3 regions of the Nonomuraea sp. NPDC049419 genome follow, and region 3 is predicted to be linked to each of the others. Evidence: riboswitches for the same ligand, from Rfam matches in the RefSeq annotation. Region 3 holds a riboswitch; each other region holds the start of a gene.
The links. Region 3 has a riboswitch for thiamine pyrophosphate ahead of thiC (phosphomethylpyrimidine synthase ThiC). Riboswitches for the same ligand answer to the same signal wherever they lie in the genome.

Region 1 (3,262 bases), 800 kb from region 3:
GCGCTGTCCCAGAACATCCACTCGTACGCCGCCGCCCGCCCGTACGCCTGCGCCATCGCCTCGCGGGTGTCAGGGAGGGAGGCGACGGCGAGCCGGTCGGTGATGGCCTTGGCCCGCTCGACGGACGCGGCGAACTCGGGATCGGAGTAGGTGGAGATCCACTTCGCGTACGGATGCGCCGGGTCGTCGCCGGCCTTGGCGAGCAGTGCGGTGCCGACGTCCTGGTAGATCCAGAAGCACGGCAGCACCGCCGCCGCGATCACCGGGTAGGGCGCCGACAGGGCCGTGGCCTGCAGGAACGACGAGTACGCCAGGCACGTCGGCGAGGTCACGATGCCCTTGACGGCCGCGCCCAGCTCCTCGATGTAGCCGGAGTGCAGCTCGCGCTCGGCGACCAGCGCGGTGTGCGCGCTCATGGCCCAGAACGCCGCCTCGTCGGAGTCGTCGGCGCGGACGGAGGCCGCCGCCAGCGCCTTCGAGAACGCCTCCAGGTAGCGGGCGTCCTGCACCATGTAGAAGGCGAACGTCTCACGGTCGAGCGAGCCGTCGCCGAGTGCCGTCACGAAGGGGTGCTCGTGGATGGCGCGCATCAGCTCGGACGTGCGCTGCCAGATGTCATCGCAGAACATCGCGTCTCTTTCGCGAGAGGGGGGCCGGTTACCAGGCGTTGTGGAAGTGGTGGACGGGGCCGTGGCCGTGGCCGACCCCCAGCGAGTCGGCGGCGCGCAGCGCCTGCGTCAGGTAGTCCTTCGCGGCGCGCACCGCACCGGGCCAGTTGTCGTGGCGGGGCCGCAGCGCCGCGATCGCCGAGGACAGCGTGCAGCCCGTGCCATGGGTGTTGTGCGTCGGCACCCGCGGCGCGGCCAGCTCGATCGTGCCCTCGGGCGTGGCCAGCACGTCGACGCAGGTGTCGCCGTCGAGGTGGCCGCCCTTGAGCAGCACCTGCCGGGCGCCGAGCGCGCGCAGCCTGGCCGCCTGCGCGTGCATCTCGGGCAGCCCGCTCGCCTGCGGCTCGCCGAGCAGGTCGGCCGCCTCGGGCAGGTTGGGGGTGATGAGGTCGGCGCGCGGCAGCAGCGTGCGGCGCAGCTCGCTCACCGCGTCGGCGGGCAGCAGCCGGTCGCCGCTCTTGGCGACCATGACGGGGTCGAGCACGACGTAAGGCGGCCGGTACGTGTCGAGCGCCGCCGCCACCGCCTTGATCAGGTCGGCGTCGCCCAGCATGCCGATCTTCACGGCGTCGGCGGGCACGTCGGTGAGCAGGGTGTCGAGCTGCTGGGCCACGAACGCGGCGGGCACCTCGTGGATGCCGGTCACGCCCGTCGTGGTCTGCGCCACCAGCGCGGTGACGACCGTCATGCCGTACGCGCCGAGCGCGGAGAAGGTCTTGAGGTCGCCCTGGATGCCGGCCCCGCCACTCGGATCGGTGCCCGCGATGGTCAGGACTTTGGGAACGGCGTTCGCTGACATGACGTCCCTTCGCTAGTGCGAACTAGATCAGGTTCGACGGGTGTGATCTCAGCCCGGCTTTCCGGGCACCCCGCGTCAACGGCTCACTCTAACAGGCCGGGTTGTTGACCACACGTTCGAGTGTGGGCATCGTAGGGCGGGTGGCCGCTGACGAGACGCGCGACGGGGTCTCCCTGACCAATCTCGACCAGCCCCTCTTCGACGGCGCCGACGCCACGAAGCGGGACCTGGTCGACTACCTCGACGCGGTCGCGGGCCGGATGGTGCCCGTGCTGCGCGACCGGCCGCTCTCGGTCATCCGGGTCCGCCCCGGGCAGGAGCCGTTCATGCAGAAGAACCTGCCCAGATACGCTCCCGACTGGGTGCGGTCGGTGACCGTGTGGGCTGACTCCTCGCGGCGGCAGGTCACGTACGCGCTGTGCGACGACCGCAGGACGCTGCTCTGGTTCGCCAACCAGCGGGCCGTCGAATACCACCCGGCGCTCTACGCCGGTGAGCACCCCACGCACATGGTGCTCGACCTCGACCCGCCCGAGCACGACTCCTTCGCGCCGGCCGTCCGGGGCGCGCACCTCGTCAGGCAGGCGCTGGCCGACTGCGGGCTGGCCGGGGCCGTCAAGACCAGCGGGGCCAAGGGGGTGCACGTCTTCGTGCCCGTCGTGCCCGGCACCGCGATGGACGACCTGGCCGCCGCCACCCGGGCGCTGGCCGCCCGCGCCGAGCGGCTGGACCCGGCGCTGGCCACCACCGCGTTCATCAGGGAGGACCGCGAGGGCAAGGTGTTCCTCGACTCCACGCGGGCGGGTGGCGCGACGGTGGCGGCCGCCTACAGCCCGCGGATCCGGCCCGGCGTGCCCGTCTCGTTCCCCGTGGCGTGGGACGAGCTCGACGGCGTCCGGCCTGGCGAGTTCACCATCCGCACCGCTGTCGAGCGGCTGGGTGAGTCCGATCCGTGGGCCGAGCACATGCCGGAGCCGCAGGCGCTGCCCGCCGACCTCGTCGAGGAGGGGCACACGATCCCGGTGGCGCGCGTGCAGGCGATGCACGAGGGCAAGCGCCGCGCCCGCGCCCGCCGCGCCGAATAGCCGCCTGCGGCGCCGGGCTGCCTGCCCACGGCTGGCGGCGGATAAGTCCGGGGGAGGACTTCCACACCTTCCAGCCCTCGCCGCCCGGTGACGTCACCGCGCAGGTGCAGGGCGTGGACCTGACCCTGCCGCCGACCCCCGCGCCCACCTCGACCAGCGGTTGCGAGGAGGCGGACTTCGCCGGGTTCGTGGCCGGAAACATCGCGCTCATCCAGCGCGGCACCTGCCCGTTCGCCCAGAAGGTACGCAACGCGGGCTTCGCGGGCGCGTCCGCGGTCATCGTCTTCAACGAGGGCCAGCCGGGACGTACCGACTCGACCCCGCTCGACCTCGGTGAGTGGCGGGCCGGCATCCCCATGCTCTACACCGACTTCGCGGTCGGCGCCGAGCTGGCCGCGAACCCCGGCACCACGGCCAGGGTCAAGGTGGACGCCACGCTCGTGCTCGGCAAGAACGACAACGTGATCGCCGAGTCCCGCTTCGGCGACCCGCGCAACGTCGTCATGGTCGGCGCGCACCTCGACAGCGTGCCGGAGGGCCCCGGCATCAACGACAACGGCTCAGGCACCGCCGCCGTCCTCGAGGTGGCAGAGGAGATGGCGCTCTACCCGGTCAAGCACAAGGTGCGCTTCGCGTTCTGGGCCGCTGAGGAGATCGGGCTGCTCGGGTCCGACCAGTACGTCGAGTCGCTGCCGGAGGCGCAGCGGGAC
Region 2 (3,262 bases), on a different contig from region 3:
CGACTTCGAGCGGACCAAGCGGCAGCGGCAGTTCCTCAGCGCGGTCGTGAAGAAGGCCGCGAGCCCCGGGGTGCTGCTCAACCCGTTCACCGCGATCCCGCTGGCCGCGAGCGCGACCGACGCGGTCGAGGTCGACTCGGGCACCGGGGCGTTCAACATGCTGTCGCTGGGGCTCGCCATGGGCGACAGCCCGGTGACGACGGTGGTGCCGTTCGGCGGCACGGAGCGCGTGGCCAGCGGTGACGCGGTCAAGTGGGACAGGACGAAGGCGCTCGCGCTGTTCAACGCGCTGAAGGAGGACAAGCCGGTGCCCAAGGAGGTCGTGGACGCCGGCTGACGGGCCTCACGTCACGGTGGTGACCACGACGGCGGCCGTTCTGGGGACAGTTCCGTGCGGGCCGTACTCTGGGGGCATGCCCGAACTTCCCGAAGTCGAGTCGCTCACCGGCTTCCTGCGCGAGCGGGCCGTGGGCCGCGCGATCGCGGGGATCGACGTGGTGGCCATCCAGGCGCTCAAGACGTTCGACCCGCCCGTCACCTCCCTCGGCGGGCTGACCGTCACCGGCGTGAGCAGGCACGGCAAGTTCCTCGACCTCGACTGCGACGGGCTGCACCTGGTCATCCACCTGGCCCGCGCCGGGTGGCTGCGCTGGCGCGACGACCTGTCGGGGGCCAAGCCGGTGCGGCCGGGGAAGGGGCCGCTGGCCGTACGCGTGCGGCTGGCGCCCGACGACGAGGGTCTGGCGCCCGGGTTCGAGCTGACGGAGGCGGGGACGCAGAAGCGCCTCGCCGTCTATGTCACGAAAAATCCGGACGAGGTGCCCGGCATCGCCGCCCTCGGCCCCGACCCGCTCGCCGAGTCGTTCACCGTCGAGGCGCTCAAGCGCATCGTCGGCGGCAAGCGCACCCAGATCAAGGGCCTGCTGCGCGACCAGAAGGTGATCGCCGGCATCGGCAACGCCTACTCCGACGAGGTGCTGCACGCGGCCAAGATGTCGCCCTTCAAGATCGCCGCGACGCTGACCGACGCGCAGGTCGCCGACCTGCACGAGGCCATCGTGACCACGCTGCGCGACGCCGTCGAGCGGGCGCACGGGCTCGCGGCGAAGGACCTCAAGGCGGAGAAGAAGTCGGGGCTGCGGGTGCACAACCGTGCGGGGCAGCCGTGCGACGTGTGCGGCGACACGATCAGGGAGGTCTCGTTCGCCGACTCCTCGCTGCAGTACTGCCCGACCTGCCAGACCGGCGGCAAGCCGCTGGCCGACCGGCGCCTGTCCCGCCTGCTCAAGTAGGGCGTGCTCTCTTGGGCGTGTCCGGTGCACGGCCCCGGGCACGCCATGATGGAGTCATGACCGTTCCTGAGATCGAGGCCAGTGCCGTGCCCGCAGACGCTTACCTGCTCGACGTCCGCGAGCAGGACGAATGGCTGGCGGGCCACGCGCCGCAGGCCGTCCACATCCCCATGACGCAGATCCAGGGCCGGGTGGAGGAGGTCCCCGGCGACCGCACGGTCTACGTCGTGTGCCGGGTGGGCGGGCGGTCGCTGCAGGTCGCCGCGTGGCTCAACCAGCTCGGACGCGAGGCGGTCAACGTCGGCGGCGGCATGCAGTCGTGGGAGGCCGCGCGGAAGCCGATGGTCAGCGAGACGGGCCAGGAGCCTTTTGTGGCGTAAGTCGCCCACTATGGCGATTTGACCCTCTCTAAGGCAAAATAAGGGCGCAAACTACAGATCGTCGCGGGAGCTCGGGGTCGCCGGGCTGAGAGGGCAGCTATGCATCCGCTGCCGACCGCCTGAACCTGTCCGGGTAATGCCGGCGTAGGGAGTGTGCGATGTCGCACGGCGTCGAAGAAGTTCCGCTGACCCTCGAAGGCGAGGCGCCCAAGACCCTGGGCGTGCTCGATCAGGGCGCGCTCTGGGCCAACCTCGGGGTCAGCCTCCTCGGCTTCTCCGGAGCGCTGCTGCTGCTCGACCCGCTGGGCAATGCGCCGCTCACCCTCGCGGCGGCGCTGGTCGCCACCGTGGTGGGCAGCCTGATCGGCACCGCCATGGTGGGCCTGTCGGCCATCCCGGGCACGCGCACCGGCAAGCCGGCCATGGTGCTGCTGCGCGGGCTGTTCGGAGCCAGGATCTCCTACGTCCCGACCGTGCTGAACATCATCCAGATGATCGGCTGGGGCGCCTTCGAGCTGTGGGTGATCGCCAAGGGGGCCGGCGCCATCTTCCCGTCGGTGCCGTACCAGGTGTGGGTGCTCGTCGCGGGCGTGCTGACGACGGCGCTGACCGTCTGGCCGCTCGGCTCGATCCGGCTGCTGCGCCGCTACGTCACCGTCGGCGTCATCGTGGCGATGGTCTGGTTCACGGTGTTCTTCCTGCGCGACGCCCCCTCACCCGAGGGCGGGAGCTGGACGGCCTTCCCCGCCGCCGTCGACTACGTGATCGCGCTGTCGGTGTCGTGGGTGCCGATGGCGGCCGACTTCGCCCGCCACTCGCGGTCGGGCCGCGCCGCGTTCACCGGCGTGGTCGGCGGCTACACGCTGGCCCAGGTGGCCTGCCTGGGGCTCGGCGTCTACGCGGTGGCCCTGGCGGGCGCGGACGGCGTGCTGGCCGACCAGACCTCGGTGTTCGGCCCGTTCGTCGCGGTGCCGCTGGGCGCGCTGTTCTTCGGCATCCTGGTGCTGCGCGAGACCGACCAGTCCTTCGCCAACGTCTACTCGACCACGATGTCGCTGCAGAACCTCATGCCGCGGGTGGACCGGCGGATCCTCTCGACCGCCATCGGCGTGGTGACGGTCGTGATCGCCCTGTTCGCGGACGTCAACTCCTACGGCGTGTTCCTCGGCGTGATCGGCGCCGTGTTCGTGCCGATGTTCGCGGTGCTCGCGGTCGACTACTTCGTGCTGCGCCGCGGCGAGGGCTGGAACACCGCCGAGGACGCCCCGTCGCGCTGGTCGATGCTGGTGCCCTGGGCGCTGGGCTTCGCCGCGTACTGGCTGACCACCTCGACGCCGACCTTCCCGCAGTGGGACGCGCTCTGGACGGGCGTGCGCGAGGCGCTCGGCTTCGTGCGTCAGCCGTGGATGAACGGCGCGCTCGGCGGCGCCTTGGTGGCGGCGCTGGTCACGCTGCTCATCGGGCTCATCCAGCGGTCGCGCGCTGCTCGACGTTGAGCAGGTGCTGCTTGGCGGCGGCGCCGCCGGCGTAGTCGCCGAGCCCGCCGTCCTCGCGCAGCACCCGGTGGCAGGGCACGATCACGCAGACGGG
Region 3 (3,262 bases):
CATGGCGGTGCCGAACCAGCCGATCATGGCGGCCCCGATGCCCGAGGTGATGTGGTCGTAGCCGGGCGCGACGTCGGTGACGAGCGGGCCGAGGGTGTAGAAGGGGGCGTCGTCGCACAGCTCGCGCTGCAGGTCGACGTTCTCCTTGATCTTGTGCATGGGCACGTGTCCAGGGCCCTCGATCATGACCTGCACGTCGTGCTCGCGCGCGATCACGGTCAGCTCGCCCAGCGTGCGCAGCTCGGCGAACTGGGCCTCGTCGTTGGCGTCGGCGATGGAGCCGGGCCGCAGGCCGTCGCCGAGCGAGAACGACACGTCGTAGCGGGCCAGGATCTCGCACATCTCGGCGAAATTCTCGTACAGGAAGCTCTCGCGGTGGTGCGCGAGGCACCAGGCGGCCATGATCGAGCCCCCGCGCGAGACGATGCCGGTCTTGCGGCGCACGGTGAGCGGCACGTGCGCGAGCCGCACGCCCGCGTGCACGGTCACGTAGTCCACGCCCTGCTCGCACTGCTCGATCAGGGTGTCGCGGAAGACCTCCCACGACAGCTCCTCAGGCCGGCCCTTGACCTTCTCCAGCGCCTGGTAGATCGGCACGGTGCCGACCGGGACCGGGGAGTTGCGCAGGATCCACTCGCGGGTCTCGTGGATGTCGTCGCCGGTGGACAGGTCCATGATCGTGTCGGCGCCCCAGCGAGTGGCCCAGGTCATCTTCTCCACCTCCTCCTCGATGGAGGAGGTGACCGCGGAGTTGCCGATGTTGGCGTTGATCTTCACGAGGAAGTCGCGGCCGATGATCATGGGCTCGGTCTCGGGGTGGTTGACGTTCGCCGGGATGATGGCCCGGCCGGCCGCGACCTCGTCCCGTACGAACTCCGGCGTGACGCCCTCGCGGACCGCGACGAACTCCATCTCCTTGGTCACCAGCCCGCGCCGCGCGCAGCCGACCTGGGTGACCGGGTGCCCGGCGGCCCGCCGCTCCTCGATCCACTCGGCCCGGCGGCGCGGCAGGCCCCGCCGCAGGTCGGGCTCGTAGGAGGGGTCGGTGTACGGGCCCGAGGTGTCGTACAGCGTCACCGCCGTGCCGTTCGACAGGTTCACCCGCCGCATCGGCACCCGCAGCTCGCCGCTGTAGATCTTGGAAAAGCGCGCGTCGGTCATCGCGCAAACTCCCTTCGCCGGCATTACCCGGAGCAGGTTCTGGCGGTCGGCGGCTGGCAGCCGTCCTCTCAGCCCGGTCTCCACCGGGCTCCCGCGTTGGACGGCGGTGATCGTACCCACGCGAGGCGCGATCCCAAACCAGGGCGAAAAGGTTTGGCGGGTCTTCTCAGCGGTACGGACCCCATCAGGGGAAACATGATGAGAATCGCCGCTGTCGCAGGACTACTCGTCGTGATGGCCGCATCCGGCGCCACCGCCGCCGCCGGGGACGGCATGCAACAGCACGAGGTCAGCCAGGAGCAGTTCGACACCCTGCTGGCCCAGTGCCGCTACTCCGATACCGGTAAGGCCAAGTGCCGCGCGAACGTCAGAGAGCTCTATCGCGTCGGCCGTACCGATCCGTCGCTCGACTGCCGTACCTACTCCGGCGTGACCGTGTGCGGCACGCTCAAGCTCAGCAAGGCGGAGCGCGCGTGCGTCCGCGACTCCGAGGCCAAGGGACTGTCGTTCCGCCGCGCCGAGGTGGAGTGCTATACCGCGTCCTGAGGAGCCGAATTGATCATCGCAGGTGTGGACGGCTCCCGCGCCGGCCTGGAGGCGGCCGGCTGGGCCGCCACCGAGGCCGTGCTGCGCCAGGTGCCGCTGACCGTCGCGCACGTCGTGCCCAAGTGGGTGTGCGGGGAGGACCAGCCCGTCCGTTACGCCGAGGTGGCGCGCTGGATGCGCGAGGAAGCGCGCACCGTGCTCACCTCAGCGAAGGACCGCGCGCTGCGCGAGCGGCCCCAGGTGCGCGTGGAGACCGTCCTGCTCCCCGGCGATCCCCGCGCGGCCCTGGTCAAGGCCGCCGCCGAGGCCGAGCTGCTGGTCGTCGGCAGCAGCGGCATCGGCGGCGTGCGCGGGCTGCTGGTCGGCTCGGTCGCGTACGGGGTCGTCGCGCACGCCGAGACGAACGTCGTCCTCGTCCGCGACCGCCCCGCCACGCCCGGCGAGGTGGTGGCGGGCACCGACCTGTCCGAATGCGCCGAGCGGGCCCTGGAGTTCGCCTTCGCCGAGGCCGAGCTGCGCGGGGCGCGGCTGCGGGTGGTCCAGGCGTGGGCCTGGCCCCAGCCGGGCGGCTTCGGCCCGGCCGACCCCGAGAGCGAGCAGGGCCATCTGCGGGCGCTGCACGAGGCGCTGTCGCCGTACCGCGCCCGGCATCCCCGCGTCGAGGCGGTCGCCGAGATCGTGCACGGGCATCCCGTGGACGTGCTGAAGGAGGCGGCGGCCGGGGCCGAGCTGCTGGTGGTGGGCTCGCGCGGGCACGGGCAGCTCGCCGGCATGCTCATCGGATCCATCAGCCAGGCCATGCTGCACCATGCGCCCTGCCCGCTGGCGGTGGTGCGCGCCGCCGCCTGAAAGTTACATGCGTCCCCGCAGCTGGCGCCCGCTGTCCTCATCGCCTCCTTCCCCGTTCCGCCTGCCGCTCCTTACGATCTGCGCAGGCTGACGACGGGAGATCGGACGATGCGCGCAATCGGCGCCGTGCTGGCGGGAATGGTGACCGTGATCGCGGCCGTGCTGTTCGCGACCACGCCGGCCGAGGCGGCGGCCGTACGCATCATGCCGCTCGGCGACTCGATCACCGGCTCCCCCGGCTGCTGGCGGGCCCTGCTGTGGAACCGGCTGCAGAGCGCCGGCCACACGAACATCGACTTCGTCGGCACGCTGCCGCCGCAGGGCTGCGGGGTGGCGCACGACGGCGACAACGAGGGCCACGGCGGCTATCTCGCCACCAACATCGCGAACCAGAACATGCTGCCCGGCTGGCTCTCGGCCACCCGGCCCGACGTCGTGCTCATGCACCTGGGCACCAACGACGTGTGGAGCAACGTCGCGCCCGCGACGATCCTCGGCGCGTTCACCACGCTGGTGAACCAGATGCGGGCCAGCAACCCGAACATGCGGATCCTGGTCGCTGAGATCATCCCGATGAACCCGGCCACCTGCCCCGACTGCGGCCGGCGCACCGTGGCCTTCAACGACGCCATCCCCGCCTGGGCCGCCGCGACCTCCACCGACCAGTCGCCGATCACCGTGGTCGACCAGTGGACGGGCTTCAGCA

Region 1: another riboswitch for thiamine pyrophosphate. It lies ahead of thiD (bifunctional hydroxymethylpyrimidine kinase/phosphomethylpyrimidine kinase); the one in region 3 lies ahead of thiC (phosphomethylpyrimidine synthase ThiC).
Region 2: another riboswitch for thiamine pyrophosphate. It lies ahead of AB0K12_RS25900 (cytosine permease); the one in region 3 lies ahead of thiC (phosphomethylpyrimidine synthase ThiC).

The regions. Positions count from the first base shown of each region.
Region 1 covers NZ_JBFAQB010000001.1:21,139-24,400, forward strand. Annotated here, with positions in the region: gene AB0K12_RS00130 (TenA family protein) at 1-629, opposite strand, end outside; gene thiD (bifunctional hydroxymethylpyrimidine kinase/phosphomethylpyrimidine kinase) at 658-1,467, opposite strand; TPP riboswitch at 1,455-1,550, opposite strand; gene AB0K12_RS00140 (ATP-dependent DNA ligase) at 1,608-2,552, shown strand; gene AB0K12_RS00145 (M20/M25/M40 family metallo-hydrolase) at 2,666-3,262, shown strand, end outside.
Region 2 covers NZ_JBFAQB010000009.1:85,714-88,975, forward strand. Annotated here, with positions in the region: gene AB0K12_RS25885 (LCP family protein) at 1-337, shown strand, start outside; gene AB0K12_RS25890 (DNA-formamidopyrimidine glycosylase family protein) at 414-1,292, shown strand; gene AB0K12_RS25895 (rhodanese-like domain-containing protein) at 1,349-1,672, shown strand; TPP riboswitch at 1,726-1,841, shown strand; gene AB0K12_RS25900 (cytosine permease) at 1,831-3,168, shown strand; gene AB0K12_RS25905 (methylated-DNA--[protein]-cysteine S-methyltransferase) at 3,137-3,262, opposite strand, start outside.
Region 3 covers NZ_JBFAQB010000001.1:816,313-819,574, reverse strand. Annotated here, with positions in the region: gene thiC (phosphomethylpyrimidine synthase ThiC) at 1-1,161, opposite strand, end outside; TPP riboswitch at 1,154-1,266, opposite strand; gene AB0K12_RS03800 (hypothetical protein) at 1,357-1,707, shown strand; gene AB0K12_RS03795 (universal stress protein) at 1,717-2,556, shown strand; gene AB0K12_RS03790 (cellulose binding domain-containing protein) at 2,665-3,262, shown strand, end outside.